3 regions of the Yersinia enterocolitica subsp. enterocolitica genome follow, and region 2 is predicted to be linked to each of the others. Evidence: predicted binding sites of a transcription regulator. Region 2 holds the regulator's gene; each other region holds the start of a gene.

Region 1 (5,106 bases), 1.8 Mb from region 2:
TCAGGAAATGGAGTATCACCGTTGTGGCCGCAGTGGATTAATGCTGCCAGCGATTTCTCTTGGCTTGTGGCATAACTTTGGTGATAGCACCTTGTATGAAAATAGCCGCAACCTGATTCATCGTGCTTTTGATCATGGTATTACCCATTTTGATTTAGCCAATAACTATGGCCCACCGCCTGGCTCTGCCGAACTAAATTTTGGCCGAATCTTGCAACAAGATTTGCGCCCTTATCGCGATGAACTGATTATTTCGTCCAAAGCGGGTTACACCATGTGGCCCGGCCCTTATGGGGATTGGGGCTCCAAAAAGTATCTGGTCGCCAGCATTAATCAAAGTTTGCAGCGGATGGGGCTGGATTATGTTGATATTTTCTATCATCACCGCCCAGACCCTAATACCCCATTGGAAGAGACGATGGCAGCGCTGGATTTACTGGTGCGCCAAGGCAAAGCTTTATATGTCGGCTTGTCCAACTACCCAGCTGCACAAACGCGTCAGGCCTGCAAAATTCTGGCCCAGCTCGGTACGCCTTGTTTGATTCATCAACCCAAATACTCCATGTTTGAGCGCTGGATTGAAACAGATCTGCAAGATACGCTGGACGAGTATGGTGTTGGATCTATTGCTTTCTCGCCGCTGGCGGGCGGTTTATTAACTGATCGCTATTTGGCCGGTATCCCATTGGACTCACGAGCAGCCAGTGACAGTAAATTCCTCAATCCTGAGCAACTTTCAGCGGAAAAACTGGCTAAAGTTCGCCAATTGAATGAACTGGCGCTTGATCGTGGACAGAAGTTGTCGCAGATGTCTTTAGCGTGGGTATTGCGAGGCAGACGAGTGACGTCGGCACTGATTGGAGCCAGTAAAATAAGCCAAATTGATGATGCGGTGGGAATGTTGGCAAATACCGAATTCAGTGACGCAGAGATAAAAGTTATCGAAAATATCTTGGTGTAAACGTTCTCTTTTTAAGTCTTCAACAGGGGGCTAACGCTCCCTGTTACGCCCTGTTATCTCCCCTCACAGATAAATCCTAAATCCGTATTTTACAGTTTTATCCGAATCTCAGCGGCTGACTTCCTGTTTAAGATAGCGCTATAGCCTATAAGGCCAGACAAGGATAAATAATGTTAAAAACGGCCATGTTTAAATCGACAATATTAAAGCTAAGTGTAGTGAGGCCGAGAAGGATAAAACCACTGTTATTGATAACCATCTTAGCCTGGTTCCCGCTTATCCCAATGGCGAATGCCGAGAGTATTGAGCTGCTACCCGGTGTTTCGCTACAAATTGGCGAACAAGACCGCAGCGGTAATTATTGGGATGGTTATGACTGGCGTGACCAGCAATGGTGGCAAAATCATCAAGGACGAGATTTAGGCGAGCGGAATCGTCATGGTCATTACTGGGACGGCCACCGCTGGCAACACAAAGATTGGTGGAAAAAGAACTACTACTATCGTGATGGGCACTATTGGAAATATGATAAACATCATAAAAAACCGAGTAAAAAACATCATCGCGGCAAAGGCCATGATCACCATGATCATGATTAGATGAGAATACCCCAGGCGAGTTTTTATCCTTAGCTCGCCTTACTGATAAATTAAATCAGGCTCACCAATAAGTAAGCATTCAATCCAATCACCACCAGTACAATCAGTTTCCCCAAAACCTGAATCAATTTTGAGTTAACCATATCCCCCATCAATTCTTTATTGCCGGTAAAGGCCAACAACGGCACTAACGCCAAAGCAATACCGAAACTCAGCAATACCTGACTCATCACCAGTATGCGAGTCGCATCCATTCCCATCAAAATGACAATAAAGGAAGGCAACATAGTCACTGTTCGGCGCACCCAAATAGGGATATAAAACCGCACAAAACCCTGCATCACCACTTGTCCAGCCAAGGTTCCGACCACGGTTGATGACAGCCCGGCAGCCACCAAACTCAAGCCAAAAATGGTCGTGGCAGCATTACCCAATAAGGGTTGTAATGTTAAATAAGCTTGTTCAATTTCTGCAATGCTGCCATAGCCGTTGAAGTGGAAAGCGGCAGCTGCCGTCGCCATCATCGCCAAATTGACGAAACCCGCAATCGTCATGGCAATGGCCACATCCAATTTGGTCGAGGCGTAGCGATCCGCTTTAGAGTTTTCCCCGGCGGTTTGCGTCAATGATGAATGCAGATAGATAACGTGCGGCATTATAGTTGCGCCCAATACCCCGGCGGCTAAAAATACTGCATCGCGGTTAGGTAGGTCCGGGATTAACATCCCACGGCCTAAGGCGGCTATTTCTGGGCGTGAGAAGACAAGTTCCACAATATAAGCTGCGGCGACAAACAACAGCAGGCCACCAATCACTAACTCTAATGGCTTTTGCCCGCGCTTTTGTAGCATCAATATAAGGAAGGTCGCGATGCCGGTGAGTACCGCCCCCTCAAGCAGCGTCACACCCAATAGCAATTTAAACCCAATCGCCGCCCCAATAAACTCAGCCAGGTCTGTCGCCATCGCAATAATTTCGGCTTGCACCCAGTAAGCCCATACCGCAGGGCGAGGAAAGCGGTCACGAATATGTTCTGCCAGATTTTTGCCAGTGGCAATACCGAGCTTGGCGGAAAGGAGCTGGATAAGCATGGCCATAAAATTGGCCCAAACCACGACCCATAATAAGGTATAGCCAAAGGAAGCACCGGCCTGAATATTGGTGGCAAAGTTGCCGGGGTCGATATAGCCAATAGCCGCGATAAAAGCAGGCCCCATCAGGGAGAGTTTGATTCTCCTTGATGTACGGGGTGGCGTATCGACAACACGACTATTCAACATTCAGTATTACCCTTGAAAAACTTACGGCTACTTTCTTATCTTTAATAATATCTAAATGATAATAATTATCAAGCGCATTTAGAGGGGTGAAACTTATCTCTCTGATAGCTAATACCGCATAATTTGCCGTGCCGTCATCGCCAGTTGTTGGTTTCTGAAAAATTGAGTTAACAGCTACATCGCAATTTTTAAGACTGAACGCTACAATTGCTCAAACTAGCATATTTACACTATCCCTGTAGCATATTATTAACATCCTGTTTTTTGTGATCAACCCCGCTAATTTGTTTGCATTTATGAAAGTGAATTTCTATATTTGCAGACTACATCTCGTTTTTAATGTAGCCGTTACATAAAATGTCCACCAAAACCTAGCCTGCCTCTAATTTGGAGCACACATGTCCCATATTCTACAGTTTGCGTTGGCCTTAGTCGTAGTGGCCATACTAGCTCTAGTGATCTGTAAGGATCGTAAAAGCATCCGCATTCGGTTTGTTATTCAATTGTTGGTTATTGAGGTGCTGTTAGCGTACTTCTTCCTCCATTCGGAAGTTGGATTAGGTTTTGTGAAAGGATTCGCCGGTTTATTCGACAAGTTGCTTGGATTTGCCGCTACCGGTACCGATTTTGTCTTCGGCAATATGGGTGATAAAGGTCTCGCGTTCTTCTTCTTAAGAGTGCTATGCCCTATCGTCTTCATTTCTGCCCTGATTGGTATTCTGCAATACATTAAAGTTCTGCCGGTCGTTATTCGTATCATTGGTACTTTACTGTCCAAAGTTAACGGCATGGGTAAGTTGGAATCATTCAACGCAGTCAGTTCACTGATTCTAGGCCAGTCTGAAAACTTCATCGCCTATAAAGATATTTTGGGCAAAATGTCTGAAAAGCGCATGTACACCATGGCAGCCACAGCAATGTCGACAGTTTCTATGTCGATAGTCGGTGCTTATATGTCAATGCTGGACGCGAAATTCGTGGTCGCAGCACTGGTGCTTAACATGTTCAGTACCTTTATTGTGTTGTCGTTAATCAACCCATATAAAGCTGAAGATGAAGAAGAGTTACAACTGAGCAACCTGCACGAAGGACAAAGCTTCTTTGAAATGCTGGGTGAATACATCCTGGCTGGTTTTAAAGTTGCCATTATCGTTGCGGCAATGCTGATTGGTTTCATTGCATTGATTGCTGCGATGAATGCTCTGTTCAGCCTGCTGTTTGGTATTAGCTTCCAGGGTATTCTGGGCTATGTCTTCTTCCCGTTTGCTTGGGTTATGGGTATCCCTGCTCATGAAGCCTTGCAAGTTGGCGGTATCATGGCAACCAAACTGGTTTCAAATGAATTTGTGGCAATGATGGACTTACAGAAAGTTGCATCCGAATTGTCACCACGCAGTGTAGGTATTCTGTCCGTATTCCTGGTTTCATTCGCTAACTTCTCTTCCATCGGAATCGTAGCTGGTGCGATTAAAGGCCTGAATGAACATCAAGGTAACGTCGTTTCTCGCTTTGGCTTGAAACTGCTGTACGGCTCTACGCTGGTCAGTGTGTTGTCCGCTTCTATCGCGGGCCTGGTACTCTAAGTATCAGAAAAAAATCGTTAAAAAGGCGCTACGGTGCCTTTGAGGTTAATGACAAAGTGCCCGTATCGGTGAAAACAGGCAGATCGTAAAGACGCCGTAAAATCGTCCCTGATGGCTCGACCCGCGCCATCCGTGGCGCGGACGCTTTACTCTTCTACCTGTCCTCACCTTGCAAGATCGAGTCGTTGGAGTTTGTCAGCAGTCTGAAAGGCGCTACGGCGCTTTTTTTATGCCTGCGATTCACAGATGAGTTATTTGCTTTCGTGATATTTATTGGAAGGTTAAAAGACTAAGGATATAGGTTGGTCACAAAAGGATAGGAGAATGCCATTTGGTATTAGGAGGTGAAGTTGCTGAGGTACTGGATATAATGGTGGGTCGTGCGGGATGACTCGGCCGCTGGCCTCGCCCTTCGGGTCAACGCTGCCGCGTTGCTGTCTCGCTTCGCTCGGCTCGAACCTGAACGCAGGGTCTCACCCACACGATATTGTGTAATATGCGATTTCAGTGTTTGGGGGAAGTTGCTGAGATACTGGATATAATGGTGGGTCGTGCGGGATTCGAACCTGCGACCAATTGATTAAAAGTCAACTGCTCTACCAACTGAGCTAACGACCCATTATATAGACTTACTCGACATTTCCGGCGGTTATCGTGCGGGATTACTCATCCTACGGATTCGC
Region 2 (5,106 bases):
AAGAAGGGTTTTAACCCTATCGGTTATCACGACGGCGTGGCGTAAGTGATTACGCCACGCCAATATCCCTATCCCAAATTTTAGAAAGTTTCCCAGTTTGCGTTGTTGTCTACCTTGGCAATAGGCGCTGTCGTTAATACCGTAGCCCGAGGTTTAGCTACCGATTTTGTCCGCACATCATCTGATTGCAATTTAAACACTGCCACTGCTTGGTTTAACTGAGTCGCTTGTTCCTCTAGCGCGGCAGCCGCGCGTGAGGCTTGCTGTACCAACGCAGCATTTTGCTGAGTCACACTGTCCATTTCAGCCACTGCCTGCCCGACCTGAGTGATACCTTTGCTTTGCTCATCTGACGCCGATGCTATCTCACCCATTAAATCGGTGACATTGGTGATGGAACGAACAATTTCATCCATAGTTATCCCGGCACTTTCTACCAAAGCCGAACCACTACTCACCCGGTTAACGGACTCGGTTATCAAGCTATCAATCTCTTTTGCCGCTTGAGCACTGCGCTGGGCCAAATTACGGACTTCACTGGCAACCACCGCGAAACCGCGACCTTGTTCACCTGCTCTGGCCGCTTCAACGGCAGCATTCAGTGCCAGAATATTAGTCTGGAAAGCGATACTGTTAATCACTGTTGTAATTTCAGCTATCTTACGTGAACTGGCTGAAATCTCATCCATGGTATGAACCACATCAGCCACCAGCGCCCCGCCTTTTTTGGCGGTAATAGAAGCATTAGCTGCCAATTGGCTGGCATGATGCGCATTATCTGCGTTATGTTTCACCGTTGCCGTCAACTGCTCCATACTGGCGGCCGTCTCTTCCAATGCGGCGGCCTGCTGCTCAGTTCGCGATGATAAATCTGTATTACCGGCTGAAATTTCTGCCGCCCCGTGATAAATCCCATCAGTGCTACTGCGGATAGCTTTTACCGTATTGGCCAAACTGGCTTGCACATCACGTAGCAGCGGAAACAATTTGCCAACGCAATTACGACCAAAATCGGTAATGGGCTGGCCCAGCTGGCCGGAAGCAATCACGCGAAAATGTGCACGAATATCATCCAATGGGCGAACCAGGTTAGCCAACAGGTAGCGATCGGTTGCCAGTAAAATCACTAATCCGGCCACTAAAGCAGAAATTAATGTCATGCTGCTCACTTTTGTCAGGTGAGCAAACTGCTCTTTAGCCACCCCGATAGCCTTGGATGCAGCTTGATTAAAATTCTCCGCAACAGAGCCATATTGCCGGCTCAGCGCTGGCACTGTCTTTTTAGCTAAATCCTGATAGGCCGCGCTATTGTTCGCCATTGCCGCCTGATACAGCGGAGTGACACCTTGATCAATTAATCCGCTCCACCCATCAATCACCCCATTTACCAATGTAGGATCAATCTGTGCATGGTCAATGGCTTTAAACTGCGCCAACTTCTGTTTCAGATTTTCAAGTGCTGCATTGGATGATTTGAGTTCCTTATCTGCATCCGCAATATTGCCGCTCTGACGGTAATCGACTGAGCGGGCAAGACGTGTCACCATCCGAAAATATTGATCCGTCCCCTGATTGACCAAATTCATGTTTTCAACCAACACACTATTAGCATTAGAGGATTGAGTCAGTTGATTCAGCGATAGCAACGTATAACCAGATACACCGCCCCATAGCAGGCAAAATGCCCCAAGCACCCAAAGTAACGCGGCTCTGATAGAAATATTTCTTAAAAACTGCATGTTTGTTCTCCTTCACTGCAAATTGCAACCATTCGGTTACACCGCTGTTATCGGCAATGAGGTTATAAGGTTGAGCCACTCACAAAAATTTAATATCGCATAATCTTGATATCGGCCGGACGAGGTTTTCTGGCACTATATGGCCCTATACATGTGTTATATTATTGGGCCAAACGCTCAGTAATTTGCATAACAATTTGAATTTAAAAGGTATTAAGTTATATGGCAACTGTAGGCATTTTCTTTGGCAGCGATACTGGCAATACCGAAAACATTGCCAAGATGATCCAAAAGCAACTGGGTAAAGATGTTGCTGAGGTTCACGACATTGCCAAAAGCACTAAAGAAGATTTAGAAGGCTTTGATATTCTGCTCATCGGCATCCCAACCTGGTATTACGGTGAAGCTCAATGTGATTGGGATGATTTCTTCCCGACACTGGAAGAAATTGATTTCAACGGCAAATTGGTGGCTATATTTGGCTGTGGCGATCAGGAAGATTATGCAGAATATTTCTGTGATGCGATGGGAACCGTGCGCGATATCATCGAACCACGCGGTGCTGCTATCGTCGGTCACTGGCCAACCGCTGGCTACCACTTTGAAGCGTCTAAAGGCTTGGCGGATGACGATCACTTTATTGGTTTAGCCATTGATGAAGATCGTCAGCCAGAATTGACAAATGAGCGCGTTGAAGCTTGGGTAAAACAGATCAGCGAAGAACTGAATCTGGCCGAAATTACCGGTTAATTTGTCATGTCGGAAACGCGGGGATGAAATTTAATATTGCCACGCGTTTCCGTTGCTTCTATCCCTCTGGTTATACTCTGTTAAGCCACCCACAAATCCGCACTTTCATCCGTGCAAAATGAAAATAAACTGCTACAAATTTGTAACCTTATACTTTGCAGTCATATACTTAAATTATGCAACAATCCCATTCATCAATACATTGCATGATTAATCGGGCAAAGTGTGCAATTATATCTTTGTTAACAACCACGGTTTTCATTTGGGGCTAGCAGTTCTATAATGAGACGCAATTGAGAATATTGCGCCACGGATGTCATAGGCTGAACAGCCTTAATTTGAATCGATAGTAACAGGACTGAATCCGCATGACTGACAACAACAAAGCCTTAAAAAACGCAGGCCTTAAAGTAACACTGCCACGGCTTAAAATTCTGGAAGTGTTGCAAGATCCGGTGTGCCATCACGTCAGCGCGGAAGATCTTTATAAAAAGCTGATCGATATCGGTGAAGAAATTGGTTTAGCAACGGTTTACCGTGTACTGAACCAGTTTGATGATGCCGGTATTGTTACCCGCCATAATTTCGAAGGCGGCAAATCAGTCTTTGAGCTGACGCAGCAACATCATCACGATCATCTGATTTGCCTGGATTGCGGCAAAGTGATCGAATTTAGTAATGAATCCATTGAATCGCTTCAACGTGAAATTGCTAAACAACATGGTATCAAGCTGACCAATCACAGTCTGTATCTGTACGGCCACTGTGAAAGCGGCGATTGCCGTGAAAATGAATCTGCGCACGATAAAAGATAATGTCGTTTTATCGCGTTGACTTATAAAGATTTTAAGCGCTGCTGAAATAAATAATCCGCAAGATGGCCGCCTTTCCCGCTCAGTTACCCAAGTGCAACTCGGTTGGGAGTCAGGTGGTCATTCTTATTTATACCCTTCACCCTTGAAGCCGCTGGGTTGTTAGTTATTCTAATTCCCCCTAATCACTGACGTAGGTGATTTATTCGCTTGCCACCCCACTTATCTGCAATTCCAATGACTTTGGGTATACACCCTATTGCTACCTCCATAAATTTAAAACAAAAAAAACCCCGGACTTGCCGGGGGAAAACCATCAACTCAACTTCACTTAATAGTGTTTACCTAAACCTCAGCAAACAGGAGTTAACATCAGACACAGCACTTTGACAGCAATAATCAAACCTTAACCGGCTCCGCACGACTACTACGTTTACCATCCGGGCTGGTGGAACGAATCAATACGTCGCCACTGACTTTCGGTTGTGCTTTGGCATCATACTGCTGCCATTGTTTTCCGCCATCAGTGGAATACTCGATAATCAGACCCGGTAAGGAGATATTAGCTTCCAATTCCCCGCCAACAACTCGCGCCCCTGGAACTGGCAAGCGATAAGCCACTCCGGCTTTATCCAGTTTCGCCAATTCACGTTGGCCCATAATATTGGCAAAACGCTGCCAATCGGAACTCAACGCCTTGGTGTCAACCCTATGCGTTACGCCACCTTGGTACTCACGACCGGCTTTATAATCCTGCTCCCAAGACGCACGATGCCAGGCACGTTCGGCCAGTGGTAATACTCGAGGGAAAATCATGTATTCCATTTGTTCATCAGTTCGTACTGTTTCATTCCATGATTGAACGGAAATACCGTGCACACCCGGCCAAGGTTTATCACTTTTAGCACTGAAATGATTACCGTCACGGTCGACCGATGTTTCCGCGTTTTGTGGCATATTATCCGGCGCGAAACTAAAGACTTTGGCTTCGTCGCTGAAGCGAGTCGCCCAGTAATAACCGCGCTCATTTGGGTTAACTTCATATGGCATGTCGAAATAGACATAATCCGGATTCGACGCGACCACTTCATAGCCTTTATTGGCCCAATCATTGATTGAGTCAGCGCCGCCCCAATAGAGAGTATCCCAGAAGTTAACGCCAACACGTTTAGTGGCAAAGTCTTTCGACGACTTGGCATCTTTAAGGCCATCTTGCCAGGCTTGCATTTTCTCAATGCCATGGGCATTCACCAACTTGCTGACTTCAATCGCAAAGTGGCTGGAAAGATGCTCAACATCCTGAATTTTGCCTTGCTTGACCATATCCTGACAAACTTGCGATTTAGCCCACGGCTTATCTTCCACACTTTTATCAATAATGCCCTTGCCCGGCTCAATGGTGCCATTTTTATCCTGGAACCCTGCCCCCAGACGGATGTTCTTCGCCTCATCACCACCAAAATGCCAGGTGGTCAATGGCATACCGGCTTCTTTGTGCATCTGCGCCATTTCGCCGATCACTTTGTCGACAAAACGTTTAGACGAATCCAGACATGGGTTGAGATAACTTTTGCGTTCATAGAACTGAACAGAAGTCGTGTTGGAATCATCTGTCGGGTCAACCAGGCGGAACTCGTTGGCTTCTTTTTCCTTACCCTGCTTCATCAAATTGTTGTAACGAGCTTCCATCGAGACGACGGCTGCACGCGCGTGGGCGGGCATATCAATCTCAGGAATGACCTCAATTTGGCGGGCTTTCGCGTATTTCAAAATGTCGATGTAATCATCACGGGTAAAGTGACCCG
Region 3 (5,106 bases), 2.5 Mb from region 2:
AACCAGGGTATGGTTATGCTGTTGATTAAGATTGCTAAACAATTCAAGCAAATCAATCTGATGGGCGATATCCAGATAGGTGGTCGGCTCATCCAATAACAGTAATGGCGTTTGCTGAGCCAGCACCATAGCTATCCAAACCCGCTGGCGTTGCCCGCCTGATAAAGCATCCACTGACCTGTCTGCCAGTTCACTGACACCAGTGGCCTGCATGGCATCGCTGACCGCCTGCTTATCAGCCTGTGTCCATTGCTGCAATAATTTCTGGTGGGGGTAACGACCACGCGCCACCAGATCCAGCACGCTGATCCCGTCCGGTGCTTGCGAGCTTTGTGGTAATAAGCCCAAATGGCGCGCAACATGCCGGGTATCAAGGCTGGCAATATTCTTACCATCCAAAATCACCTGACCCGCCTGCGGTTTCAGTAATCGACTCAAGGCGCGCAGCAGCGTCGATTTACCACAGGCGTTGGGGCCGACGATAACCGTAAACTCACCATCAGGAATGGCGACACTCAGGTTTTCGCTGATTATCTTGCCGTCATAACCCAAAGTCAGCGCCTCGGCCCACAAGCGAGGGGTAGGTGAAGTGGTGGAACTAGCATTACTCATGATCGTCGAGACTCGCGGATTAAAAGCCAAATAAGATACAGACCACCGATGCTGATAGTCACAACACCGACTGGCAATTGATTAGGTGAAAACAGGTGTTGGGCGCACAAATCAGCGGCAATCAATAACAGTGCTCCCATTAACGCAGAAGCGGTCAATGTCACTGATGATGTGCCAGACAGGCGTTTTGCGATTTGTGGTGCGGCTAGCGCAATAAAGGAAATCGGCCCTGCCGCCGCAGTGACCGCAGCCATCAAAATGACGCCAATAGCCATCAGGCCCAAACGAGTTTTTTCGACTGGAACACCTAGAGCGCCCGCAGCATCATCGCCCATTTCCAGCAGCGGCATACGGCGGCTCAGTAACATCGCCACCACGGCGGCGATGGCAATAAACATCACTGATGGCAGGCCCTTTGCCCACGTCAAACCATTGAGAGAACCGGCTCCCCATGCGGCGGCAGTGATGGCCGCTTCTAATGAAGCGGTGATAGTCAACCAGGTATTAAATGCGGTTAACATTGCGCCCATGGCAATACCGACAATAATTAGCCGAAAGCCCTGAATTCCCTGGCGGTAGGCCAACAGATACACCGCGATAGCTGAGAGCAATCCGCCCCCCAGCGCACTACTGGCAATCTCAAAATAGTTGCCATTAAACAGAGTAATCGCCACCAACGCGCCAGTATAAGCGCCAGCATTAAAGCCGATGATATCGGGGCTACCCAATGGGTTACGTACCAGAGACTGAAATATGGCACCACTGATCCCCAGTGCGGCGCCGAAAATCAGTGCCATGACAGCACGGGGCAATCGCCATTGGTTGACGATAATATTCGCCGCCCCACTGGCATGGCCGAATAAGGCTTCAAATACTTGCCCCGGAGTAAGCGGTAATGTACCGACCATTAAAGCCAGCATGGCCGCCAGCAAGCAGGCCAATAGCAGCAACCCGCCGACCATCAAGCTACGGGGCTGGATGCGTAGATTGATGGGGCCATCAGGGCGGCCAAATAGCCATGGCGGAGTGGCGGGCTTCATAGTGCGGTCATCCTTTTATTACGGCGAACCAGCCAGATCAATAAAGGAGCGCCAATGAACGCCGTCACGATGGAGACTCGTAATTCACCGGGAACCAGAAAGCGCCCCACAATATCTGAAACTAATAGCAAAATGGGGGTCATTACCAAGGTGAAAGGAAGGATCCAGCATTGATTCGGCCCGACAATCCAGCGAGCCATATGTGGCACCATCAGGCCGACAAAGGCGATCGGGCCAACAGCGGCGGTAGCCGCACCACATAGCAAGGTCACTGTCACTACGGCCCAAAACTGGGTTTGGGCAATGCGTGCGCCAATTGCGGCGGCTAAATCTTCCCCCATATGCATGGCATTGAGAGGGCGTGCCAATAGTAAGGCAATCACACTGCCGAGAAGAATAGCGGGCGCGACTGCCGCCACTACCGACATATCACGGATATCCAGCGAGCCTGCTTGCCAGAAGCGAACCCGGTCGTAGACCTGTGGATGTGTCAATGAGATGCCGGTCGAGATCCCGAGTAATACTGCCCCGATAGCCACGCCAGAGAGTGTTAGACGCAAAGGGTTCACCCGCCCGCCGCCCTGAGTTCCTACCCAATACACCACCAGTGTGGTGATCATCGCGCCGATAAAGGCCGAAAGCATATAGCCGTGAATAGCATGAACGCCAAAAATAGTAATACCTATCACTACGGCAAAACTGGCCCCAGCATTGACCCCCAAAATTCCCGGATCAGCTAGTGGGTTACGAGTCAGTGCTTGAATGACGGCACCCGATAACCCCAAGGCGGCACCGGCGAGCACACCAATCAAGGTGCGGGGTAGGCGGGACTCCAGAATTAAAATGCTGTCAGCATTGCTGTGTTCGCCCAGTAAACTTTGCCAGACCACTGAAAATGGGATGGCTTTGGCGCCGAGCATCAAGCTGGCGGCCATCACTAGCATCAATATAACAATGCTGGTTAGTAGCCAAAGCCCACGGCGAGGTGGAGTGCATTTACCGAGATCAGGGGCAGGTTTGAGCCGCTTTGCTGAAAATTGGTTTGGGGGATCAGTCGCTGGCATTGTCACTCTTTTTAACAAATGCTGATTGTTTATAAATAGTTATAGTTTTGATTATCATTATTATTTTCTAATATATGTTAACACGACTTATTATGAGAATGCATGGGTAAAACCCCATGCTAAGTAAGATTAATATCAGACTGCTGACAAACCTCAAAAACCCGATCTTGCAAGGTGAAGGCAGGTTGAAGAGTAAAGCGTCCGTGCCACGGATGGCGGGGCTGGAGCCTACAAGGACGCTTGTTTTAACAAAAGAAGTACGGCGGCTTTACGATCTACCTGTTTTCACCGTGACTGGCACTTTGTCATTAACCTCATTAATATTCTCTTTATCGTCCCGCTTTAAAGTGATTAAGACTTAGCCTTAAACATTTCCTCAAGCCGCGCTAACAATTTACTCGCACTGTAGTAATCCAACCGGAAGGTATCATAGCCTGCGGCATACACCCGATTGTGTTCAATTGCGGGGGTATGAGCTAAAAACTTATTACTTTTCAATGCATCAATTGCCGGTTGATCGCCGGAGAACAGTAAAATAGTCTCGCCATTCAGGCCCTCGGCCAGCTTCTCTCCACCCAGTTGAATAATATCTTTGCGGTGACCCATACTGGTATTGCCTTTCACTGCATCAGGAACCTGAGCCAGAGTGAAGCCCAATTCCTGTAACAATTTTCCCTGCGCTGAATTTTCAGTCCACAAATTGGCGGTACTGTCTGCCGCTTGATAGACAAAGGCTGAGGTTGGTTGTGGTGGCAGCGTAATGTTCTGCTTTACCTCATTGAGTCGATGAGTGAATGTTGCAATGACTTGCTGCGCATCGGCCTCATGCCCTGTCGCCTGGCCAAGCAAAACCGCCAGCTCTTGCCAACTCTTATCATCATAATTAATCACCAATGTTGGGGCGATAACCGACAACTGCTCATACAACTTCAACGCCGAATCTCCGCCAGTGGCAGAAATAATAATTAAATCTGGATTCATTCCCGCGACAGCTTCCGCATTCGGCTCTGTCTGGTATATCGGCACCAGTTTTTTAGCTTGGGCAACCTCTGACCATTGGGTAAAGAAACCTTGGTTATCAGCCACTGTGGTATCAGGCACGGTCGCACCACTGGCAATGACTGGAGCATTGATAGCCAGCAAGGTTCCGGTGATAGTGATGCTGGTGGAGACAATCCGCTTTGGCTGCTGGGTCAGTGTCACCGGGCCTTTCGCCGTTTCTACGGTGCGAGTCCATGTTGTTGCGTTTTGGCTACTTGATGAGGGGGCTTGCTCACTGGTGGTGTCGTCGGCGGGTTTACAGCCGGACAAGCAGAAAATAAGGCTTAAAAGGCCCAGTCCCGGCAATATCGAACGCCATGATTTATGCTGAGTGTATTTGATATAAAAGGACATAATGGCATTTTCTCTTTCTATTTTAACTCCCCTCATCTGGGGGATATACAAACAAGCGTTACCAATAATATTTTTTGAATTTATTGGGAATGTGAATTCTTAGTCATAATTTACCATTCTCGGAAGAGAATGATAGTCATTATTATTCATACCATCGCGGGTATTGAAGTGGCAGCCTTGGTGCAATACCACCCTCTTCAAGCAGGGCAGCTAATTTGCTGCTTTCGACCCGACCTCCTACTTCCTCTGTGTTACTTTTCGTGAATCTGCACAAATTAAAATTTTATTAAAATCAAAGCATTGTGATTTCCCATATCATCATGTGTTAATTATTGTGATTTCAATCGCATTCACTGGCTAACTTATCCCTTAGATTTAACTTTAATAAACATTAAATAACTAAAATTAACATTTTATGTGCAACGCCAGCAGTTGTAGTTGACAGGACTATGGCTGATCTCTGTTCCCTGCGAATAATTAAAATATGAGGCTCTACTATGTCTGAATCATCAACCGAACCTTTAGTGATACCGAAGGTGTTGCCAGCGGAGAATCATGCCTACCGCAAAGCGGCATGGCATATTTTACCGTTACTGATGTTGTGCTATGTCGTGGCTTATCTGGATCGGGTGAATGTTGGCTTTGCCAAGTTGCAAATGGCCGATGACTTACAATTCTTTGATGCGGTGTACGGTTTTGGTGCCGGTATCTTCTTTATTGCTTACTTCTTTTTAGAAATTCCCAGCAACCTGATGTTGCATCGTGTTGGAGCGCGGTTGTGGATTGCGCGCATCATGATCACCTGGGGCATTATCTCGGCGGGAATGGCTTTTGTTACCACGCCGATGTCATTTTATGTGATGCGTTGTTTATTGGGGATAGCTGAGGCTGGCTTCTATCCGGGGGTGATCCTTTATATTTCATATTGGTTCCCGACTAACCGTCGTGGCCGCATGTATGCCTTATTCGCCACCGCAGTTCCATTATCTGGGGTG

What was found. Region 2 encodes Fur, which represses iron uptake genes when iron is present. Its sites were predicted from a motif close to ATAATAATGAGAACNACTATCAA; they were not measured.
Positions count from the first base shown of each region.
Region 1: FGL26_RS09290 (Nramp family divalent metal transporter) is a predicted target of Fur. The motif match lies at 2,890-2,912, and genes of this name have one in related genera.
Region 3: fepD (Fe(3+)-siderophore ABC transporter permease) is a predicted target of Fur. The motif match lies at 2,758-2,780, and genes of this name have one in related genera.

Region 1 covers NZ_LR590469.1:1,966,149-1,971,254, forward strand. The annotation lists gene FGL26_RS09280 (aldo/keto reductase) at 1-961, shown strand, start outside; gene FGL26_RS09285 (DUF2502 domain-containing protein) at 1,132-1,560, shown strand; gene FGL26_RS09290 (Nramp family divalent metal transporter) at 1,611-2,840, opposite strand; gene FGL26_RS09295 (NupC/NupG family nucleoside CNT transporter) at 3,239-4,423, shown strand; RNA gene FGL26_RS09300 (RtT sRNA) at 4,795-4,920, opposite strand; tRNA gene FGL26_RS09305 (tRNA-Lys) at 4,966-5,041, opposite strand; RNA gene FGL26_RS09310 (RtT sRNA) at 5,073-5,106, opposite strand, start outside.
Region 2 covers NZ_LR590469.1:120,952-126,057, reverse strand. The annotation lists gene ybfE (LexA regulated protein) at 1-14, shown strand, start outside; gene FGL26_RS00620 (methyl-accepting chemotaxis protein) at 81-1,739, opposite strand; gene fldA (flavodoxin FldA) at 1,962-2,489, shown strand; gene fur (ferric iron uptake transcriptional regulator) at 2,858-3,304, shown strand; gene FGL26_RS00605 (beta-N-acetylhexosaminidase) at 3,701-5,106, opposite strand, start outside.
Region 3 covers NZ_LR590469.1:2,614,733-2,619,838, reverse strand. The annotation lists gene FGL26_RS12505 (ABC transporter ATP-binding protein) at 1-612, opposite strand, end outside; gene fepG (iron-enterobactin ABC transporter permease) at 609-1,652, opposite strand; gene fepD (Fe(3+)-siderophore ABC transporter permease) at 1,649-2,716, opposite strand; gene fepB (Fe2+-enterobactin ABC transporter substrate-binding protein) at 3,068-4,111, opposite strand; gene FGL26_RS12485 (MFS transporter) at 4,609-5,106, shown strand, end outside.